DNA from 4 places in the Shewanella sp. SNU WT4 genome. Region 2 is predicted to be linked to each of the others. Evidence: predicted binding sites of a transcription regulator. Region 2 holds the regulator's gene; each other region holds the start of a gene.

Region 1 (3,419 bases), 1.0 Mb from region 2:
TCACCAATCGAGGTTGGAATGGCGTCAACGCCGCCTAATGACAAGTTGTGGCATGAGTTACAAGAGATAAAACCTGACATGGATAATCTAGGTTCAAAATACAGCATTTTGCCTAGCTCTACTTTTTCAGGCGCGGTAATTTTTGCTGGCTGGATGATCTCAATCGGTTCGGCGCTCGCCAGCGGCGAACAGAGCAAAGCTAACATGACCCAATTAAATTTCACAGGTAATTCCCTTACAAATAGTATGTGTAAGAGTATGGTATACATAAAATAAGTTATTGAATATTAATAAAATTAGATTGAGTCTATCGGCCGTGTTGATTAAATATTTGTGATCAATGACATGGAATTGTTCGCAATAGCTTGATAGGTATACACTATACTTACAAGCCGTTGCCTGCGATAAGGATTCAGACTCGACTATGTCAGCCAATTTTACTAAATTTGCGATAGCCGCCAGATGTCATTTTCTATCCTTAATGCTAGTGGCAGCCTTGAGCCCCCTTTATTGCTTTAGCGACACTTTAAAACTCACCTCTGGGCTGTGGCCACCGTATTCTGGGCAAACGTTAAAGCAACAAGGCGCGAGCGTGGCCGTGGTTAAAGCGGCCTTGCAAGCTGTAGGGCATGATCTTGAAGTTGATTTTTATCCTTGGGATCGAACCAAAAAATTAGCCAGTATTAATACCGGTCAATATCAAGGTTATTTCCCGACTTATGCCTTTGATAGTAATGAATTTATTTTCTCAAATCCTATTGGCGTGAGCGATATTGGTTTAGCCACTAAGCAAGTGGCTCCCTTAGTGTGGTTGCAGTTAAGTGACTTAACTCTATATACCTTAGGGGTGATTGAACCCTTAACTAGCCCCAACCAGCCAATGACGGCGCTATTTGCTGCCGATCAACCACTTATTGTTGCTGGATCAGATGCGCATAATTTGCAGTTGCTTGCGAGTAATCGCATTGATGGCGCGGTAATTGACCCTTGGGTGATGAAATACTGGTTAAGCCAAGAGCCATTAACCTCAGTGGCTAAGCAATTGCAAATGCAGCCTAAAGTTTTGATTAGCCAAGATTTGTTGATTGCATTTAGCGCGAATGAACAAGGGATGATGTGGCGTCTACGAGTGAATGAGGGCCTAAGTAAAATAGACCCTCAAGCTGTGATGAATAGTTACCTAACCAAATCTTACTAGTTAAGTGCTATTAGATAGGTCAGATTGGCGTTTGACTATGGTTTGGCAACTATGGTTTAGCGACTATGGTCTGACCAATCGGGGTTAGGCTTAACATAGCGAGCTTAAGGTGTTGTAATCCAAACGGAATACCTATGATAGTAATGAAATAGCCAAGGGCTAACACTAGATGACCTAAGCCTAGCCAGAAGCCAAAAATCACAAACCAAATAATATTACCTAGCATACCGAAAGAGCTAGTACCTAAATCTTCTTGGCCAGAAACTAGTTGCCGATTAACGCTTTGCTGACCAAAAGGCCAGAACGCCATTTCACCAATAACAAAACAGGCGCGCCCGAACGGTATGCCGATAATACTAATAAAGCACAAGACTCCGGCTAACCACCAACCTAATCCCATGATAAAACCACCGCACACTATCCAGAGGATATTTAATAATAAACGCAAGAGTGACATGAAAAGCTCCACTAACTAAAACTGAGATTTAGCAAATTTGATGCCATCATCATAATTCATTGATTACAGTATATAAAATTAATGTCTGTTGAGATTGATTGGTGAGTTTAACCAATATATGGTTAAGTTTAGCAACGAAAATCGTTAAAATAGCTTTTTTGTCTTTCTAAGTGTTTATGAAACTAGCGCAAACGCCCATTCAAGCATTCTAGTTTTTACATCATCAACTCTTGATTAAGCGCGACGACTTATTGCACCCATTATTTTCCGGCAATAAAGCGCGTAAGTTCTATGGCTTATTAGCCTTAGAATCTGGTGCTATCAATACTTTGATTGGTTATGGGTCGCCGCAAGCTAATTCACTGCTCTCTATGGCAGCATTGGCGCAGCTAAAGGGCTGGAAACTTGAGTTCTATGTTGATCATATCGCTGGATTCTTGCTTGAAAACCCAACGGCCAATTACCAGCGGTCATTAGCTTTAGGCGCCAACATAATACCGATAAATTCAATTGCTGCAGCGACCGGAATGACATGTCAGCAATACATTGAAGGCGTGAGATTGCAGCAATCTGATGCTGCACAATGTTTATTTGTACCTGAAGGCGGGCGCTGTCAATTAGCCTATCAGGGCGTTGCTAAGTTGGCCGATGAAATTATTGCTGATTATCAAGGCAATTCAGAACCTTTAGATGTATTTCTCCCATCTGGCACAGGCACAACTGCTTTCTTTTTGCATCGCCGTTTTAAGGAATGTGCCGTGGATATTAATGTCATCACCTGCGCTGCTGTCGGCGGCAGTGATTATCTGCGAGCTCAGTTTAATGAATTAGGCGCTGCTACTTACGGTATGCCTGAAATAGTCACATTAGCGAAAAAATATCATTTTGGTAAACCGTATCTTGAAGGCTATCAACTATGGCAAGCGGTACAGCAAAGCTCAGGGATAGAGTTTGAATTGTTATATGACCCAATTGGATTTTTAGCGTTAAAACAAAGACTAATGCAAGTGCAGTCACGACAAATATTGTATTTACATCAAGGAGGATTAATAGGTAATGAATCTATGCTGCCTAGGTATAGGCGCAAGTTTGAAATTTAAGGATGAGGAATATCTAGAGGAAATAATGGAGTGTGATGCATTGGTTGGCAGCAACAAGGCCTAACCTCGCATCACACTGACGACTCCTGCGTAAGGGCAGGGCGTTGAATTAACAGTTACCGCTAAGCAACCATTTCATAAATTTTAACGCATCGGTGCGTTGGGTAAACGTTTGTTTATTTTTACCCTGTCTATCGTTGAAAGCGATAGAAGATTTGTTTAGTGAAATAGAATCCACAGGAAAACATACGTTTATTTCAAGACCATCAATTTTATATGACATAGTTTAAAGCTCCATGAACACCCAGTGGTGTCGATATTTGTACAATAAGCCTTCCTCGTACTGTGAAATTTACGGGTTTGCTAGTTAAAGTTAGTTTTTTAGTTATCAAAAGTCCCTCAGCGATTAACTGAGAAGCATGTCTATTTTAGGTTTGTTTTATGACCAATAGATGACGCTGAATTAATTTCTTTCTAAGGCGGACAGCTTAAGAGGAAAGAATAGAGGAACTAGAGGTTGAACTGCTACTGATGATAGCAAGATATTGAGATATGTCAACAATATCTTTCAAGATGTTAACTGTTGAGGTTGAAATGGCGCTAAAAAGCTCAATTGGCTAGTGGGTAAAGATTGTCAAGCTAAGTTAATTCCATTGTTATTGTC
Region 2 (3,419 bases):
TGTTGACCACCGGTACAACCAATCGCAATAGTTAGGTAACTTCTGTTATTGCGTTCTAATTGTGGCAACCAAGTACCCAGTAAGCTTTCGATTTGCCAGATGAACTTATTGACTTGCACTTGGCGGCCTAAGAACTCTTGCACTGGCGCATCAAGCCCGGTAAGCGGTCTAAGTTCTTGCTCCCAGTGGGGGTTTGGCAAAAAACGCACGTCAAACATAAAATCGGCTTCGGTTGGCATGCCATGCTTAAAGCCGAAGGATTCAAAGGTGATGACTAGCTCTTTTTCAACGCGGCCGAGCAAAATTTCCCGCACCTTATCGCTTAACTCATAAATGGTTAAGTTCGAGGTATCGATGAAATGATCCATTATTTTGGACAGGGGAGCGAGCAATTCGCCTTCACGTTTAATCGCATCACTGAGTGAACTTTGGGATTTAGATAAAGGATGCAGGCGGCGGGTTTCACTGTAGCGCTTAAGAAGTACTTGATCGCTAGAGTTTAAAAACATGCTTTTAATAACAGTACTATTAGGCAGTTTACGCAGCTCTTGCTCAAGCAGTTTTTCTTGTTCAGGTAAATTACGTACATCGACACTGATGGCGATTTTATCGTTACTTACTTGCAATTCGCTCAGCAAACTACCGATTAGGGATAAAGGTAAATTATCGACACAATAATAACCAAGATCTTCTAATACTCGCAGGGCGACGGATTTCCCTGAGCCACTGCGGCCAGAGACTATAACCAGTTTCATGCTGTGATCACCTGATAGAGTTGAGTTTCATCTTCGGTCTTACGAATTTGCTTGAGAACTTGCTTATCACTCAGTTTTTCGGCTATTGCCGCTAAGGTCGTCAAGTGCTGCTGACATTCATCGCTCGGCACTAATAAAGCAAATATGATATCTACTGGTTGCTTGTCGATGGCATCAAACGATATAGGAGTTAAGCATTTAATAAGCACTCCTATGGGCTCGCTGATTGCATCAAGGCGACCATGAGGGATAGCAATGCCATTGCCTATGCCTGTGCTACCTTTCTTCTCGCGAGCTAATAGGCTCTCAAAAATTTCTTGGGAAGATAGGTTGGGGTATTGAGCTGCCACTAGATCACTGACAAGCTCAAGCCCCTTTTTCTTACTGCCCGGAGTGGCACAGGTAGTGCACTCTGGTCGCAGGATGGTACTGAGTTCCATCGTTAATGTTTTATCAATTTCTCTTTGTGTTTAATGACTTGACGGTCCAACTTATCTATCAGGGCGTCAATCGCGGCGTACATATCTTGATGTTCGGAGGTAGCGAATATTTCACCGCCACTCACTAGTAGCTTGGCTTCAGCAATCTGCTGATTTTTTTCAACATTTAAAACAACATGCACATTATTGATCTGTTCAAAATGACGTTCAAGCTTTGTGAACTTGTTTTCAACATACTCGCGTAACGAATCGGTTACTTCTACGTGGTGCCCTGTCAGATTAATTTGCATAGATGCCTGCCTCCAGTGAAATGGTGGGTTATAAACTTTTACGCTGATTGGACGGTGGGATCAACATAGCTTCTCGATATTTAGCTATGGTGCGCCGTGCAACGTTAATTCCCTGTTCTGCCAAAAGCTGAGCCATTTTACTGTCACTCAGTGGTTTCTTTTGGTTTTCTGCAGCGACTAGCTTCTTTATAAAAGCTCTAATTGCTGTAGAGGAGCATTCTCCGCCGTCATCCGTGCCTACATGGCTAGAGAAAAAGTACTTTAATTCAAAAATCCCCTTAGGGGTATGCATATATTTTTGAGTCGTCACCCGTGAAATCGTCGATTCATGCATTTCAACGGCTTCAGCTATGTCATTAAGAACCATAGGTTTCATCGCTTCTTCACCAAACTCAAAGAAACCTTGCTGGAACTCAACTATGCAAGTCGCCACCTTTAGAAGCGTATCATTGCGACTCTCTAAACTTTTAATAAACCATTTGGCTTCTTGCAAGTGGCCGCGAATAAACTGACTATCGGCTTGATTGCGACTGCTGCGAGCCATGGCGGCATAATGCTGGTTTACATTCAGTTTAGGCATATTATCGGGATTGAGCTCTACAACCCAACGACCATTTTTTTTGCTGACCGATACATCAGGGATCACGTATTCATCGCTATTTGGCGTAATTAACGAGCCGGGGCGCGGATTTAAGGTCTGGATCAGTTGCAGCGCATATTTGACATCATCTTCTTTGAGCCGAGTTTTTCGCATTAATAAACGAAAATCTTTGGCGGCTAAGACATCCAAATGTTCATCAATCAGCAGTCTAGCTTCCGCTAAATATGGTGTGTTTTCATTAAAATGCGACAGCTGAATAAGTAAACATTCGCGCAAATCTCGGGCGCCGACACCTATGGGATCAAAATGCTGAATCCGTTTAAGCACAGCTTCCACTTCATCAAGCTCTATATCGTCATCATCACTAATGGCATCCAGAATTTCAGCAGTCGATAAGGTGAGATAACCGCGTTCATCAATCGCTTCAATAATAGTGGTAGCAATGGCGCGATCGGTATCGCTAAACGGAGTCAGATTCTTTTGCCATTCTAAATGCTCATACAAGCCTTCGCAGGTTTCACCTTGAAACGGCATGTCATCATCGCGCAGATTAGCAGAGCCTGTGTTACTAGTTGCGGTAAACACTTCATCCCAACTGCTATCAAAAGGCAGCTCTTCTGGCATAGTTTCTTGGGTGAGGGCATCACTAGTATCGACACTTGAACTATCGCGCTCCATATCGACTTCATAGGAGTCAGCTTCAACGGCATCAGCTTCATAACTCATGTCGCTGCTGTCTGCTGTATTGTTGTCATTGGTTTCTAGTTCTTTGTCCTGATTCTTAACGTGAGTGACATCGAACTCGTTGCCTTCCGTCGCGGCTTGGATGGGATCATATTGCTCTTCATCCAATTCTAATAGCGGATTAGACTCCAGGGCTTGCTGGATTTCCTGCTGTAGTTCCATGGATGATAATTGCAGCAGACGAATGGCCTGCTGCAATTGCGGAGTCATGGTAAGTTGCTGACCCAGTCTAAGCTGGAGTGACGCTTTCATAATTACCGCTATCCCTACTTATGAGAGTTGTGATGGAAAACACTGAATAATAAGCGTATATCACAAAGTAAAAGACGACCTTACTGATCGCCTTGTTAACGTTAACTATAGCCTGAATTGTTCACCTAAGTACACTGCGCGCACTTGTTGGTTATCTAATATTTCAGCGGGAGTACCTTCTGCAATCAATTCGCCATGGCTAACGATATAGGCATGCTCACAGACGTCTAAGGTTTCACGGACGTTATGATCTGTGATTAACACCCCAAGCCCGCGGCTTTTGAGTTGTTCGATGATCTTTTTAATGTCGATCACTGAAATGGGGTCAACCCCTGCA
Region 3 (3,419 bases), 1.1 Mb from region 2:
GTTCAGTAGATGATGAATGGGATGGATTACGAGGTAGGGCTTTAAGATTGGCGGTGGTGAATTTGAACTTTTTGGTTTGAAGATGGTTGAGCATATGAGTACCTCAATTGAGCTGATATCAAGGTAGTAATATGTATTTGAAACTTTGGTGGTTACGGTGGCAACTTCATTTTTAGAATTTTTACCCTAAACCTTGTCGTCGTCGACGCATTACATTTCCGACGACGGCGTCAACAAAATACGGCTAATTTTTACAACTCATCAGACTGAAATTGGTAGACACAGGGGATTCAATGAGACCGCCCAAGCCTAAATAAACTCATCTTGAGTCGAGTATTACTGCTAAGAAAATTCACATAACGACCAGAGCAGTACCGGAACGTAATCTTGCTAGATAATGAGTATGTTGAAGCTGGATTGCTCACTGACCAGAAAGCCATGCTGGAGTTGGTGCTGCGGGAAAGGAGTTTTTGCTAACAAAGCACAGGATATCGACCGGAAACCAAATTTCAGGTACAAAAAAACCGACTCAAGGTCGGTTTATGTCTTCCGAAGAAGAATGGTACCAGTGGCCAGACTCGAACTGGCACGCTTTAAGGGCGGGGGATTTTGAATCCCCTGTGTCTACCGATTTCACCACACTGGCATCTACATGTTTCGCAATCACTGTGTCACTGCGAATGTCAGGCATTATACATAGCCTATGGCCAATGACAAGCCTCTGTTTTCACTCAATGATGCAAGTGCACACTTTTACAGCAAAGCGGCTATTAGCACACCCTCACTTGCGTGAATGCTCGCATTAATCACTCTCAATGCCAGCTAAAAACACCACAGCGCAACAATTGAGAAACATTTGATCAAGATCATTATGCTTGCGCCATAAGTAATTTAGGATTGCCACCATTAGGGATGATGGAGATGACTTTATGGCTTTTTGGATGGATTTGATGTTTGGCAACGCGATTGGTTTACTGTCTATGCTAGTGATTTTTAGCACACTCGCCATCATCAGTTATCTTGGCTGGATGATAGTTAAAAAATCAGCCGATCCTACGGCTTAATCAGCATAGCCTTTAGCGCCTATTATCGAATCGATAGGCGCTAACGCTTTGAGTGCTAATGGCTTCAGTATTAACTTTAAGTTTTAGTCCGTTAATTATTAGCGCCTTAAGCCACATGCTTACGGTTTTGCACCAGTTGATTCATAAAAGCTGGGCGAGTGCGCAATAATAACTGCATCTCTTCAGGATTCGGCTCCCCCGCTGGTAGGCGCAATATTTTACGATTTAAGTAACTGCGTGCTTTAAGGGCGATGCGATAATCAGCGGTCGGCCCATGAATGGCGTAATGATGTTCATTGCCCACACATTGCAATATACCGCTATTAGCAAGACCCTTTACCGCCATATCATTGATGGGCAAAGTTAACACGCTCTTTGCTTGTAAAAAAAATTCGCGTAGCACTGCGCGTTCAGCCAAATCGAGCACGGACACTTTTTGCTCTATGGTTTCGCCTAAGCGCTTATCTTTTAATAAGCTTATGGCTTCATCCATCAAAAAACTCATGATACGGCTAACAAAATAGGCTGCGGCAATCAGCATAATTAAACCAATAAAATGATCGTAAGCCGCCACCACATCGGCCACTCGTAGCCATTCCAGCAAGGACACAGGCATGATAAGTAAGGCGGTTGAGGCTAACAGTAACCATAACATGACAGTCACCAGATGCTCTTGCGATCCTTTATGTTTGAATGAGTTAACTATATTTTTATACATTGCTAGTATCCGCCGCCAGAGAATTGACTTACCGCTACTTACTGCCAAATCTAGCAATATAAATGCCAAGATATGGCTAAATTGATACCGACTCACTCAGCAGAGCTCACTATCGACGACTATGATTAGTCTATTGTCTGAGGTTAAGGAAAACCTTTCGCGGCTATGTGGATATTTTTAAAGCAATTTAATGGCTCAAAAAAAGATAAGCGCATCTGGCTTGGCATCATGCTCGCTTGCTTACTTTCAGTGTTAATTATTTCAGGCTTACAGCTGGCCTTCTTTTATCATGAACATAAACAGCATCAACAGCAGCAACTCACCCAACTCAGTCAGCAACTCGCCAAGCAACTATCTCAATCCAATCAGTTACAGACTAGCGCACAAATCGAGCACACATTAGCCATCATCACAGCTATGCCACAAGTGGGCGCCGCCAGTATTAAGCTTGGTGAGCACGACTATCAGGCGGGTGCTATCAATGCGCGCTTGTTTCAAGTGAACCAAGCCATTAATGCCGGTAAGGCCGAGCTAATGCTGCAATCGTCTAGTCATGTTAACCAACAACCCTTTATCCATTTAGCCTTATCCACCTTAATTCTCAGTAGCTTACAAACCTTGTTAGTGGGGATGATGGCGTTGTTTTTACTGTGGCATTTTGTCAGCCGCCATTTGCGCCAGTTAAGCCAGTATTGCGACCAACTGATGAACGATGACAAGGTGCCAGCCTTAGTGTTCGCCGATGTCAGCCGGCATTCTGATTTCAATAAAGTGGCAGCGGCTATCAATAAAATTCAGCAATATTTGCGCCATTCTTATGGGCAATTATTGCAATCCAAGCAGACCTTAGAAGAAGTGTTTAATGAACGTAATCAGTTATTACAAAACGAATTGGCTTATAAAGAGGAACTGCGAAAGCAGATAAAAGAGCAAACCAAGGAAGTGGAACAGTCGTTATTACTGTTAAGTCATACCCAGCGCATCATGGTTGAGCAGGAAAAAATGGCGGCCTTAAGCGGTTTAGTCACAGGGGTGGCGCATGAGATTAACACCCCAATTGGCGTGTGTTTAACGGCGGCCAGTAGTCAGCAAGAATCTTTACAACAAATAGAAACCTTACTGCCCTTGCCCAGCACCAGCATGGATGACATTACCGATAGATTGCAAGAATGCGATTTAGCCAGCAGGCTCATCATTAACAATGTCACTAAGGCGGGGGAATTAATTCAGCGTTTTAAAACTGTGGCGGCGCAGCAATGCATTGAATCGCGCTACAGTAAAAATCTATGGCAAGTGGTGGAAGAAATTGAGCAGGCGGTAAACAGCAAGTTTGCCGACTTTGATGTCAAAGTAACACTGCGCATCGATGCGTCACTGCATGTTACTACCGATCAGAATTTATTAAGCCAAATCATCAGCAATCTTATGACTAATAGCTATTGCCACGCCTTTAGTGCTGGGCGCGACAATCAGCTGATTGTCAGCGCGCAAACTGAAGCGTCGCAAGTAATTGTGACGGTTGAAGATAATGGCGCCGGCGTATCCGCTATCGAGCAGAGTAAAATATTTGAGCCCTTCTACACCACGCGCCGCAGCGCCGGCAATACTGGCTTAGGTTTGTCGGCAGCCTTTAACGC
Region 4 (3,419 bases), 1.8 Mb from region 2:
GTTAAATAAATCTAATTGCACTTGATGCTCATCAATCAAATCCAGTAAACCTACGCCAATTTTGTAATAACGCACGCCTGGCTGAAAAAGCTCAATGGCGGCTTTAAACACGGCTTGGGTCATTTCGACACTGCAGTGAGTTGGGCAGGTAAAGCGAATCGTACTGTGTAGACTCACGGGCTTATCATCAAAAGGAGAGTTCGCTGCAAAAATAGTCATGACCTTACATAGCGAACCTTGACGCCTAGCTTTGGCAGCCGCTATGGCTGTGTGTTTACATAAGGCTTGTCTTAATGGCTCAAGTGCTGTGATGCGCTCACCCATACTACGGGTTGAAAAAATTTGCTGCTTATCGGCTCTGGCAGTCGCAAATTGTTTGCATTCCTCGCCGTTGAGCTCACGCACAGTGCGTTCGATTTCAATACTGAATTGCTTTTTGGCGAGACCTGCGGGCATATTGGCCAGTTGATAGGCTGTGTGGATATTCATTAATGCCAAGCGTTTGCTGATGCGACGACCAATGCCCCAAACATCGGCTGCTGCCATTTGTGTTAATATCTGCCGTCGTTGGTGGTCATTATCAAGTACGCATACCCCGTGATAGCCTTCAAGTTTTTTCGCGGCATGATTGGCAACTTTAGCTAAAGTCAGCGTTGGGGCTATACCCACACACACGGGCAGGCGGCATTCCTTCCAGACAGTGCGTCTAATTTGCTGGGCGTGAGTCGTTAAGCAAGGAATGGCGGGGTAACTGCGCTTAAAAGATACAAAGGATTCATCAATCGAGTATACGAATTGCTCAGGGGCGAAACGGCCTATGACTTGCATCATTTTGCTCGATAAATCGCTATAGAGTTCGTAGTTGGACGATAGGGCAATCACACCTTGTTTTTGGCACAATTCCCGCACTTCAAAGTAGGGCACAAATTTTTTAATGCCCGCATTCAACGCCGCGCGATTGGCCGCGACCACACAACCATCATTATTTGATAGCACTATGATGGGCTTATTGCGCCATGCGGGATTAAAAACTTGCTCAGCGCTGCAATAAAACGCATTAGCATCAATTAGTCCGTACATAGCTTGCAGGGCCGATGGCAACGAATAGAACGGGTGACCACGCCTTCAATGGAAAACTGATCGTGCTGATGAATTTCCATGGGCTGACATTCGAGATTCGCTGATAACAACATGCGCCGCTGTTTATCTAGCTGTTTACACACAAATTCACCGTTAAAGTTGGCAACAATGATGTCGCCGTGTTGGGCATTAACGTGGCGATCGACAATTAAAATATCCCGATCGAAAATGCCAAAGCCTTCCATCGAGTGACCTGCGGCTACGCCTAAAAAGGTGGCACTTGGATGTTGAATGAGTAACTCATCGAGCTTAAGCCCTAGTTGGCGGTATTCTTCGGCTGGGCTTTCAAAGCCGGTAATGCCAGCGCGAGCAAAGATAGGAATGATTTTCATAATAGAGTAACTGTTTTTATATACAGTGTTATGCTAGCAGTTTACAGAGAGATAGCAAGCGTTAATCCCGAGGCTTAAGGATGAAGGTCAAGGTTATTGTCATCATAAATATAAGCACGATTAATTGAATTTATTGCTGAATTTAAAAATGAACTGCGCGTTGATAATGCGGTTTTGTGCTGTTCACCACAAAGTAACTAAAACCACCAAGTAGTGAATGTCTAAAGGCTGGTGATTGGGGGGCTTAATAATTACATTTAAAATCAGTGGTTTAAATTTTGGCATTAGATTTGCTATTTGATGTTCTCTTTATTGCGATTAACCATTTATTCAAGGATATCAATAATGAATCATCAAAAATCACCACTAGTCTTAGTTGCTCTCTTGAGTGTGAGTTTAAGTGCTTGTGTCATCAACGTCGGTAGTGATGAAGACACAGGTTGGCAAAAACAAGAAAAGTTGAATCGGCAGCATGTGGCTAATTTAGGCGTGGGAATGAAGCTTGATGTAGTGAAACAAATGTTAGGCTCACCGGATTTTAGTGAAGCCTATCCTGACGGCGCGGCGCAAGTGGAAGTGTTATTTTATCGAACCCAAAGGCGCCATGATGATGGTAAAACCACCTTAGATGAATGCACGCCGTTAGTGTTTAATAATGGCAGCCTTATTGGTTGGGGTAATACGGCCTATAGCCAAGTGACAACCGCTAAGCTTTAATATCTGTGGTCGGTCAGCAAATGGTAAGTCACTTCACTCATTCCATTATGCTGACGCGTAAGGCTTGCCTAGCGAGTAGTGGTAGCCATAGTAGGCAGGGCGGGACACCAAGGTTAACCAATAAGTGAGGCAATATGTATCAAGGTCGGTGTTTATGTGGACAAGTGCATTTTAGTATTGAGGGCGAATTAGGGCCTGTCTCTTGATCAGATCTCATAGCGTTTCTCCGGCTTCAAATAGGGCTTTGGCTAAGCGATACCCCTTTACCTGAGCCTGAAGATCATCCCATCCCTCCCAAATCGTGGACCAGCTGGCCATTCCCGTGCGCTTGCTATCATTAAAGCCTCCTAGTTTGGCCAAGGATTGATAAGCCCACTTCATATTTGGGGCTTCTTTGCCTTTATGTCCCCTTGGCTTGTAGAGCTGCATCAGTACTCGCCATTCATCATTCTCTAAGACATTGCTGCAGCTTTGATTTTCCATGCTTTGCGCTGCTTCGATTTGCCCTCTTTTTCTCAGATAAATTGGCTGGCTCATCACTTCCCGAAGTTGCAGTAGCCGCACACCAATAAAGCAAAGTATCGAGGCCGCTCGCTCAAGGTTGTCTGGCGATGTCATGCGTAACCTTTCAACCCCCGCGCCGGTTTTCCACGCCTTATGAAAGTCCTCAATGCGCCATCTAGTGGTATAAATATCAATCACATGAAGTTGCTGCGCCAACGTGTCAATCGGCTCACTGGTCAGTAGCATCCAAGATAGTCCATCTTCACCTTGGGGAGGATTGAGCTCTTGTGCGTACACCACATTAATCGCATGCTGCTGACGATTATGTTTGATGTTAACCGCACTGGCTTTGAGGGTGAGTTTGGCTGTTCGCGAGGGACGATTCTTGCTTTTCCCACTGGCTTCCTTTATGCCTTTTTGTGGGATGGCGATGGTGTATCCGCCGGTAACGGGATGACTATCCATGTGCTCAAACAGCTTAGCCTCGTATTCTACTAGGTTTCTTGCATGTTTTGCCCGCACCACAAACCGTTCACTATGTGATTGTTTATCCGATAAATAATGCATGATATCCGCTTCTCTATCACACACTGAGATCACTCGCGACATGTGAGCCTGCAAGCGTTGCCGCGTAAAATAGGATGCATCGGCCCATTTACCGCTCTCTTTTTCATCGGCCTCGTTGGGATTATCAGGTCGACACCACCAATCTTGGTGGATCAAGCC

What was found. The regulator sigma-54, encoded in region 2, starts transcription at its own class of promoters, with help from an activator protein. The targets are predictions, from matches to a motif close to GTTGGCACGNNNNTNGNNT.
Region 1: the regulator sigma-54 is predicted to act here: its motif matches at 1,685-1,703, upstream of FJQ87_RS08900 (YccF domain-containing protein).
Region 3: the regulator sigma-54 is predicted to act here: its motif matches at 1,834-1,852, upstream of FJQ87_RS17585 (superinfection exclusion B family protein).
Region 4: the regulator sigma-54 is predicted to act here: its motif matches at 1,750-1,768, upstream of FJQ87_RS12500 (DUF3192 domain-containing protein).

The regions. Positions count from the first base shown of each region.
Region 1 is NZ_CP041151.1:1,989,413-1,992,831, forward strand. Features, by position in the region: gene FJQ87_RS08890 (cytochrome-c peroxidase) at 1-206, opposite strand, end outside; gene FJQ87_RS08895 (transporter substrate-binding domain-containing protein) at 425-1,198, shown strand; gene FJQ87_RS08900 (YccF domain-containing protein) at 1,248-1,655, opposite strand; gene FJQ87_RS08905 (pyridoxal-phosphate dependent enzyme) at 1,886-2,755, shown strand.
Region 2 is NZ_CP041151.1:955,678-959,096, forward strand. Features, by position in the region: gene rapZ (RNase adapter RapZ) at 1-755, opposite strand, end outside; gene ptsN (PTS IIA-like nitrogen regulatory protein PtsN) at 752-1,195, opposite strand; gene hpf (ribosome hibernation promoting factor) at 1,198-1,485, opposite strand; gene FJQ87_RS04295 (RNA polymerase factor sigma-54) at 1,514-3,082, opposite strand; gene lptB (LPS export ABC transporter ATP-binding protein) at 3,188-3,419, opposite strand, start outside.
Region 3 is NZ_CP041151.1:3,914,090-3,917,508, forward strand. Features, by position in the region: gene FJQ87_RS17570 (Arm DNA-binding domain-containing protein) at 1-94, opposite strand, end outside; tRNA gene FJQ87_RS17575 (tRNA-Leu) at 561-646, opposite strand; gene FJQ87_RS17580 (DUF3149 domain-containing protein) at 930-1,064, shown strand; gene FJQ87_RS17585 (superinfection exclusion B family protein) at 1,171-1,782, opposite strand; gene FJQ87_RS17590 (HAMP domain-containing sensor histidine kinase) at 1,948-3,419, shown strand, end outside.
Region 4 is NZ_CP041151.1:2,785,633-2,789,051, reverse strand. Features, by position in the region: gene FJQ87_RS12510 (Y-family DNA polymerase) at 1-1,080, opposite strand, end outside; gene umuD (translesion error-prone DNA polymerase V autoproteolytic subunit) at 1,068-1,472, opposite strand; gene FJQ87_RS12500 (DUF3192 domain-containing protein) at 1,818-2,189, shown strand; gene FJQ87_RS12495 (IS4 family transposase) at 2,403-3,419, opposite strand, start outside.